Regions from separate parts of the Streptomyces sp. NPDC027185 genome, predicted to be linked through region 2. Evidence: riboswitches for the same ligand, from Rfam matches in the RefSeq annotation. Region 2 holds a riboswitch; the other holds the start of a gene.
The links. A riboswitch is a leader RNA that binds a small molecule or an ion and turns the genes downstream of it on or off. The one in region 2 is predicted to bind glycine.
Positions count from the first base shown of each region.

Region 1 (4,408 bases), on a different contig from region 2:
GGTGTCGCCCGGCTTGATCAGCGCGAACATCGCGGCGGCGTTGGCCTGCGCACCGGAGTGCGGCTGGACGTTGGCCGCCTCCGCGCCGAAGAGCTCCTTGATGCGGTCGATGGCGATCCGCTCGACCACGTCGACGTGCTCGCAGCCGCCGTAGTAGCGGCGGCCGGGGTAGCCCTCGGCGTACTTGTTGGTGAGAACCGAGCCCTGCGCCTCCATGACGGCGACCGGAGCGAAGTTCTCCGAGGCGATCATTTCGAGGGTGGACTGCTGACGGTGCAGCTCGGCGTCGACGGCGGCGGCGACGTCGGGGTCGAGCTCGTGGAGGGAGCTGTCGAGAAGCGACATGGGTCTTCTCCTGGAGGGTTCAGGGGGCGCGGAGCGCTTCGGTACGGGCGGCGGCCGAGCGGCGGACTCAGCCGGCGGTGAAGGCGGTGTACTCGTCCGCGGAGAGCAGGTCGCCCGGCTCCCCGGTGATCTTCACCTTGAACAGCCAGCCGCCCTCGAACGGGGCGGTGTTCACCAGCGAGGGGTCGTCGGTGACACCCTCGTTGACCTCGGTGATCTCGCCGTCGACCGGCGCGTAGAGATCGCTGACCGACTTGGTCGACTCCAGCTCACCGCAGGTCTCGCCCGCCGTGATCGTGGAGCCGACCTCCGGGAGCTGCACGTAGACGACGTCGCCGAGCGCGTTCGCCGCGTGCTCGGTGATGCCGACCGTCGAGACGCCGTCCTCGGCGTCCGACAGCCACTCGTGCTCCTTGCTGTAGCGCAGCTGCTGGGGGTTGCTCATGGGTCGATTCTCCTGTACGCGAGGGTGTGGTGGTGAAAGGGGTCTGCACAGTGAGACACAGCGGCGGCGGCCCGGCCGCACCGGAACGGCCGCACCGGACCGGCCCGGCGGCCCCGTACGGCGGCTCCGGGCGGCGATGTGTCCCGCTACGGGCTACTTCTCCCGCTTGTAGAACGGCAGCGCGACGACCTCGTACGGCTCGTGGCTGCCACGGATGTCGACCTTGACGCCCGCGGTGCCCGGGGCGGCGTGCGCGGCGTCGACGTACGCCATCGCGACCGGCCTGCCCAGGGTCGGCGACGGCGCGCCGGAGGTCACCTCGCCGATGACGGTGCCCTCGGCGTCCACCACCGGGTAGCCCGCCCGGGGCACCCGGCGGCCCTCGGCGATCAGACCGACGAGCTTGCGCGGCGGCCGCTCCTCGGCGCGCGCGGCGGCCGCCTCCAGCGCGGCGCGGCCGACGAAGGCGCCGCCGTTGGACGTCTTCTCGAACTTCACGACCCGGCCCAGCCCGGCGTCGAACGGCGTGGTCGCCGTCGTCAGCTCGTGGCCGTAGAGCGGCATGCCCGCCTCCAGGCGCAGCGTGTCGCGGCAGGACAGGCCGCACGGGACCAGCCCGGCGTCCTCGCCCGCCGCCAGCAGTGCCTCCCAGAGCGCGGCCGCGTCCTCGGGCCGGACGAACAGCTCGAAGCCGTCCTCGCCGGTGTAGCCGGTGCGGGCGATGAGCGCGGAGACGCCGGCGACCGTGCCGGGCAGCCCGGCGTAGTACTTCAGCCCGTCCAGATCGGCGTCGGTGACGGCCTTGAGGATGCGGGGGGACTCGGGGCCCTGCACGGCCAGCAGCGCGTACGCGTCGCGGTCGTCGCGGATCGCGGCGTCGAAGCCGCCGGAGCGGGCGGTCAGCGCGTCCAGGACGGTCTGCGCGTTGGAGGCGTTGGCGACGACCAGGTACTCCGTCTCGCCGAGGCGGTAGACGATCAGGTCGTCGAGGATGCCGCCGTCCTCCTGGCAGATCATGGTGTAGCGGGCGCGGCCCGGCTTCACGGAGCCGATGTTGCCGACCAGTGCGTGGTCGAGGAGGTCGGCCGCCTGCGGGCCGGTGACGGTGATCTCGCCCATGTGGGAGAGGTCGAAGAGACCGGCGCGGGTGCGGACGGCGAGGTGCTCGTCGCGCTCGCTGGCGTAGCGCAGCGGCATGTCCCAGCCGGCGAAGTCGGTCATGGTCGCGCCCAGCGCGCGGTGGACGGCGTCGAGCGCGGTGCGGCGGGGGGCATCGGTCATGGTGGGCTCCCGGACAGGGTGAGAGGACATGTCTCCCCATCTGTCATCGGAACCTGAGAGGTTCACCGGAATCCCGCGAACGGGCCGGTTTGCACCTTGGGTGGAACCGCTCCCGTACGGGCCGCGGCTCGCTTTTCAGATCTGCCTCGCCCGCGCGGTATAGGGGCCTGAGAGATTCAAGGGAGGACTTGCTCCTTCGGCGCCCCGGCGCGCGGCCGGGGACTCTCCCGCGCGGATTCAAGCGGCCGGTATGGAGTTGGACCATGCACGGCGCGACGCCGGTGTGCACGGGGCGCCGACATCATCGCACGGGAACGCCGCACGTAGGAGCCCCGGCCCGGAACCCGCCCGGCCGCCCGGACGGAGCGCCTCCGCACGGCGCCGCCCCCGGCCGCGCACCGCCCGAGGCGCGGCACCGGAACACCCCGCGTCTTGAACGGCATTACCTTTCCTTGACACTGTGCGGGAGGGGACGGGGCCGCCGCCCGGCCCCGCCGAGGGGGAAGGGGCGATCACGGTGCAGAGCGAAGCCGCGCGCACGGCCGTACCGAGGACCGGTGGCACCGCGCCGCCCCGGCCCGCGCCCGGGGCCCGCGAGGCCCGGCCGCCGCGGGCGGTGCCGGACGCGCGACCGGCACCGGAGGCACGCCGCGGACCGCGCCCGGACGCGTACCCGGGGGCCGCCCCGGACGCGTACCCGGGGGCCGGCCCGGACACGCCGCCCCGCCCGCCGCGGCAGGACTCCGCCGTGGCCGCCCGCCCGGAATCCGCTCCCGCGCCGGAACCCGCTTCCGTGCCGGACCCCGTCGCCGTCACCGACCTGCGGGGGTGCCCCGCCGCCGGGCTCCCGGCCGAACTCCGCTTCCCCGCAGGTGCCCTGGTCGTCGTCTCCGGACTGCCCGGCAGCGGCAAGAGCACGCTGATGCACCGCGTCGTCCCGGCGGCCGACGGCGCGGGCGCCCCCGTCCACCGCGTCGACTCCCAGGACGCCCGCGAGCGCTGGGAGCGCGGCCGGCTGCGCCGGGTGCCGTACGCCCTCTACCGGCCACTCGTCCGGGTGGCGCACTACCTCGGGCTGCGCCGGGTGCTGCGCTCGGGCCGGAGCGCCGTGGTGCACGACTGCGGGACGCAGACCTGGGTGCGCCGCTGGATCGCCCGCGCGGCGCGGCGCGGCGGGCGGCGTCCGCATCTGCTGCTGCTCGACGTCCCGCCCGAGGTGGCGCGGCGCGGTCAGCGCTCGCGCGGGCGCGGGGTGTCCGGCTACGCCTTCGCCCGGCACCGCGCGGCCAGCCGGCGGCTGATCCGGAACGCCGGGGCGGGGCGGCCGCCCCGGGGGTTCGCCTCGGCCGTCCTGCTGGACCGGTCCGCGGCCGACCGGCTGCGCACGCTCCGGTTCGGCGGCGGGCCCGCGCCCCGGGCGGCGGACGCGGCGGTGCCGCCACTCGTCTAGGGTTCGGTCGTCACCCTCCGTCCGCCCCTTCCGGGCGGGCGACCGGAGGGCGGCGACAGGGCCCGGAGGGTGTCCTGTCGGTCTTCGCCGGCCGGGACGGCCCGCGGCCGTGCGCCGCGGGGCGCGGCCGTCCGCGGCGCAGGACGCCTCCGCGGCGAGGCGTGCTGCCGCTCACCCCGGCCCCGCGAGGATGCCAAGGACACCCCCTAAGCTCATCGGCCAGAGCGCGCGGTACGGAAGCGGATGGATGGACATGGACTTTCCCGAGCAGGGGATCGAGCAGGGAATACCGCAGCTGGCGTGGCCCGCCAACGAGTTGGAGGAGGTCCTCGCGGCCTCCGTCGGCCACCCCGGCGCGGGCGGCCGGATCGTGGAGGTGCTGGGCCGCAGCCGGGTGTGGGTGCCGCTGCCCAACGGCGGTGGCCCGGACGCCGCGGGCCCCGGCGGCCGGGGTCTGGACCTGCCCACCGTTGAGATCGGCGAGGTGGCGTACGTCCCGGTGTTCAGCTCCGAGCAGGAGTTCCTGCGGACCGTCGGCGCCCACATGTCCTTCACCGTCGCTCCGGCGAAGGAGTTCGCCCGGGGGCTGCCGCCGCTGCTCGGTATCGCCGTCAACCCCGGCGGCACGGTCGGCACCGCGCTGCCGGCGCCCGCGGTGGCGGAGCTGTGCCGGGAGGCGGGCGCCGGGGTGTCCGCGCCCACCGGCGGCCGGGTGCGGCTCTTCGAGCCGGACTGGCAGGAGGAGCCGGTGGACTTCCTCGCCGCCGCCGGCCTGGAGTTCTCCGGTGCCGGATTTGTCCTGACTGCCCGGCGTGCCCTGGCGAGTGTGGAGGGCGACACGCCCGCGCTCTTCGTCGGCGTCGAGGTCGACGCCACCCTCGCCAACC
Region 1 is NZ_JBVHRF010000002.1:257,094-261,501, reverse strand. Features, by position in the region: gene glyA (serine hydroxymethyltransferase) at 1-345, opposite strand, end outside; gene gcvH (glycine cleavage system protein GcvH) at 413-790, opposite strand; gene gcvT (glycine cleavage system aminomethyltransferase GcvT) at 944-2,071, opposite strand; glycine riboswitch at 2,217-2,311, opposite strand; gene ACZ4M8_RS06385 (AAA family ATPase) at 2,865-3,521, shown strand; gene ACZ4M8_RS06380 (enhanced serine sensitivity protein SseB) at 3,775-4,408, shown strand, end outside.
Region 1: linked by a shared signal. The riboswitch ahead of gcvT (glycine cleavage system aminomethyltransferase GcvT) and the one ahead of gcvP (aminomethyl-transferring glycine dehydrogenase) in region 2 are both predicted to bind glycine.

Region 2 (4,408 bases):
GGCCGCGACGACCGGCCGGTCGTCGCCGAGCGGGACGCGAAGTCGGTGTCGGTGGAGGACACCTTCGAGGTCGACCTCACCGACCGCACCCGGGTGCGCAACGAGCTGGTGCGGCTGGCGGAGCGGTGTGTGGAGCGGTTGCGGGCCGCCGGCCGTTCCGGCCGTACGGTCGTGATCAAGGTGCGGAACTACGACTTCTCGACGCTGACGCGGTCGGAGACGCTGCGCGGGCCCACCGATGATCCCGCGGTGGTGCGGGAGGCGGCGATCCGGCTGCTGGATCTGGTCGACACCACGGGCGGGGTGCGGCTGCTGGGCGTGGGGGTGAGCGGGCTGGCCGACTTCACCCAGGAGGACCTCTTCGCCCAGCTGGCCACGGAGCAGGAGGCCGTCGAAGCAGCGCACGCCCTGGAAGCGGCGGCGAGCGGGGAGGCGAGGGGCGAGGCGGAGCCCGAGGAGGAGCGGCCGCGCCGCTGGCATCCCGGGCTGGACGTCGTCCATGACGACTACGGCGCGGGGTGGGTGCAGGGCAGCGGGGTGGGGCGGGTGACGGTGCGGTTCGAGCAGCCGTGGTCGGCGCCGGGGCGGGTGAGGACCTTCGCCGTGGACGATCCGGCGCTACGGCCCGGGGAGCCGTTGCCGCTGGTCGGCGGCGGGCCGACGACGGGCTCCGCAGCGGGCGGGGCGGGCGCGGGAGCGGCGCCGGTCAGGAGCAAAGGGGGCGGGCCGGACGGTGTGTCCGGCCGCTCGATATCCGGTCGGCCGGAGCGGGCGCCGGCGGAAGAGCCGGTGTCGGCGCCGGGGCCGGCCCCGGCGCCGGAGGATCGAGGCGCGGACCGCCGGTGAGCGGGCCAGCTCCGCTCCCGGGATTCAGTCGTCCGCTCCCGCGATGTTGCCGAAGTTCTTGTCGGCGGGAGGCCGCTCGACGTCCGCGGGGGAGGTGATGTCCAGCCGGTAGTGGTGGTACAGCTGGAGTTCCTGCTCGGGGGAGAGGTGGCGGCCGACGCCGAAGTCCGGGGCGCCCTTGATCAGCTTGCGGTCGTAGGGGATGTGCAGGGCGTCGTCGACCAGGCGGCTCGGCTCCAGGGGGACGAAGGCGTCGCGGCTGAAAAGTCCGGTGCGCACTGCCGCCCATTCGGGTTCGCCGGTCGCGTCGTCGAGGTAGACCTCGTCCACGGTACCGATCTTGGCACCTTGGCGGTCGTACGCCTTGCGGCCGATCAGGCTCCGCGGGTCGATATCGGTTTGCACGGCCCCTCCAACTGGTCGCAACTGCCTGGTCACACCTACCAAACGGCACATTTCTCATGTCGGCCACTCGAAGGATCCCCCGGATGACGCGCTGGTAGGCTGGCAAATGGCCGCTGACCCCGTGCGGGAGAGTCCACGTCGTTCGCGGCGCGGACGCCGAAGGAGCAAATCCTCCCCGGAAACTCTCAGGCACACGTACCGCTCGGACGAGGTCACTCTGGAAAGCAGGGCGGGCCACGGACGACGCAGCGCCGGAAACCCCTCCTCACCGACGGTGAAAGCCGGGTCGCGGTCGCGGGCCGGTGAAGCTCTCAGGTTGAGATGACAGAGGGGGAGGCCGTCCGGGCACCAGCGCCGTGGTGCCCCTCGTAGGTCGTTGAGACCAGGAGGCCCCCGCAGATGACCACCAATCGCATCCCCCTGACCGAGCTGGAGCGCGGTACGCCCTTCGAGCACCGGCACATCGGTCCGGACCACGAGGCGCAGGCGAAGATGCTCGCGCAGGTCGGATTCGGTTCGCTGGACGAGCTGACCGCCGCCGCGGTGCCCGACGTGATCAAGAGCGCCGAGGCGCTGGGGCTGCCGCAGGGCCGTTCGGAGGCGGAGGTCCTCGCCGAACTGCGCGGTCTCGCCCAGCGCAACCAGGTCCTGTCCTCGATGATCGGCCTCGGTTACCACGGCACGTTCACCCCGCCGGTGATCCTGCGCAACGTCATGGAGAACCCCGCCTGGTACACGGCGTACACCCCCTACCAGCCGGAGATCTCGCAGGGCCGGCTGGAGGCGCTGCTGAACTTCCAGACGATGGTCGCCGACCTCACCGGCCTGCCGACCTCCGGTGCGTCGCTCCTGGACGAGGGCACCGCCGCCGCCGAGGCCATGGCGCTCTCCCGGCGGGTGGGCAAGGTCAAGCAGGGCGTCTTCCTCGTCGACGCCGACTGCCTGCCGCAGACCGTCGCCGTCATCCGGACGCGCGCCGAACCCACCGGTGTCGAGGTCGTCGTCGCCGACCTGAGTGACGGCATCCCCGCCGAGATCGCCGAGCGGGGCGTCTTCGGTGTGCTGCTGCAGTACCCGGGGGCGTCCGGCGCGGTCCGCGACCCGCGTGCCGTCATCGCGCAGGCCCAGGAGCTGGGCGCCGTCGTCACCGTCGCCGCCGATCTGCTGGCCCTGACCCTCCTCACCTCGCCGGGTGAGCTGGGCGCCGACATCGCGGTGGGCACCACCCAGCGTTTCGGTGTGCCGATGGGCTTCGGCGGTCCGCACGCCGGCTTCATGGCCGTACGGGAGAAGTTCGCCCGGAGCTTGCCCGGCCGCCTGGTGGGCGTCTCCGTCGACGCCGACGGCACCAAGGCGTACCGCCTCGCCCTGCAGACCCGCGAGCAGCACATCCGCCGTGAGAAGGCCACCAGCAACATCTGTACCGCGCAGGTGCTGCTCGCCGTCATGGCCGGGATGTACGCGGTCTACCACGGCCCGGACGGGCTGGCCGCCATCGCCCGCCGCACCCACCGTTACGCCACGGTCCTCGCCGAGGGCCTGACGGCCGGTGGCGTGGAGCTGGTGCACGGCGCGTACTTCGACACCCTCACCGCCCGGGTGCCGGGACGGGCCGCCGACGTCGTCGCGGCCGCCCGGGAGGCCGGTGTCAACCTCCGTCTGACCGACGCGGACCATGTCGGCATCGCCTGCGACGAGACCACCGGCCGGACGCAGCTCGCCGCCGTCTGGCGCGCCTTCGGCGTCTCCGGTGACGTCGAGCAGCTGGACGCGGCGGCCGCCGACGCGCTGCCCGAGGGGTTGCTGCGGACCGACGGCTACCTCACCCACCCGGTCTTCCACCAGCACCGTTCCGAGACCGCGATGCTGCGCTACCTGCGCCGGCTGTCCGACAAGGACTACGCGCTCGACCGCGGCATGATCCCGCTCGGCTCCTGCACGATGAAGCTGAACGCGACGACGGAGATGGAGCCGGTCACCTGGCCGGAGTTCGGGCAGCTGCACCCCTTCGCCCCCGCCGAGCAGGCGCAGGGCTACCTCAGCCTCATCCAGGAACTGGAGGAGCGGCTGGCCGCCGTCACCGGCTACGACAAGGTCTCCATCCAGCCGAACGCCGGCTCCCAGGGTGAGCTGGCCGGTCTGCTGGCGGTGCGCGCGTACCACCGCGCCAACGGCGATGAGCAGCGCACCGTCTGCCTCATCCCGTCCTCGGCGCACGGCACCAACGCCGCGAGCGCCGTGATGGCCGGGATGAAGGTCGTCGTCGTCAAGACCGGCGAGGACGGCGAGGTCGACACCGACGACCTCCACGCCAAGATCGACAAGCACCGTGACGAGCTGGCCGTCCTGATGGTCACCTACCCCTCGACACACGGCGTCTTCGAGGAGCACATCACCGAGATCTGCGCCGCGGTGCACGACGCGGGCGGTCAGGTCTACGTGGACGGCGCCAACCTGAACGCGCTGGTCGGACTCGCCGAGCCGGGGAAGTTCGGCGGCGACGTCTCGCACCTGAACCTCCACAAGACCTTCTGCATCCCGCACGGCGGGGGCGGCCCCGGTGTCGGCCCGGTCGGCGTCCGCGCGCACCTCGCGCCGTACCTCCCCAACCACCCGCTCCAGCCCACCGCGGGCCCGGAGACCGGCGTCGGCCCGATCTCCGCCGCCCCCTGGGGCTCGGCCGGCATCCTGCCGATCTCCTGGGCGTACGTCCGGCTCATGGGCGGCGAGGGTCTCAAGCGCGCCACCCAGGTGGCGGTGCTCTCCGCCAACTACATCGCCAAGCGCCTGGAGCCGCACTACCCGGTGCTCTACACCGGGCCCGGCGGGCTCGTCGCGCACGAGTGCATCATCGACGTCCGGCCGCTCACCAAGGCCACGGGCGTGAGCATCGACGACGTCGCCAAGCGGCTCATCGACTACGGCTTCCACGCCCCGACGATGTCGTTCCCGGTGGCCGGCACGCTGATGATCGAGCCGACCGAGAGCGAGGACCTCACCGAGCTGGACCGCTTCTGCGACGCGATGATCGCCATCCGCGCGGAGATCGAGAAGGTCGGCAACGGCGAGTGGGACAAGGACGACAACCCGCTGCGCAACGCCCCGCACACCGCGGACGCGCTCGGCGGTGAGTGGGCGCACCCGTACACCCGCGAGG
Region 2 is NZ_JBVHRF010000008.1:418,000-422,407, reverse strand. Features, by position in the region: gene ACZ4M8_RS26110 (DNA polymerase IV) at 1-846, shown strand, start outside; gene ACZ4M8_RS26105 (PRC-barrel domain-containing protein) at 871-1,302, opposite strand; glycine riboswitch at 1,366-1,462, shown strand; glycine riboswitch at 1,463-1,589, shown strand; gene gcvP (aminomethyl-transferring glycine dehydrogenase) at 1,651-4,408, shown strand, end outside.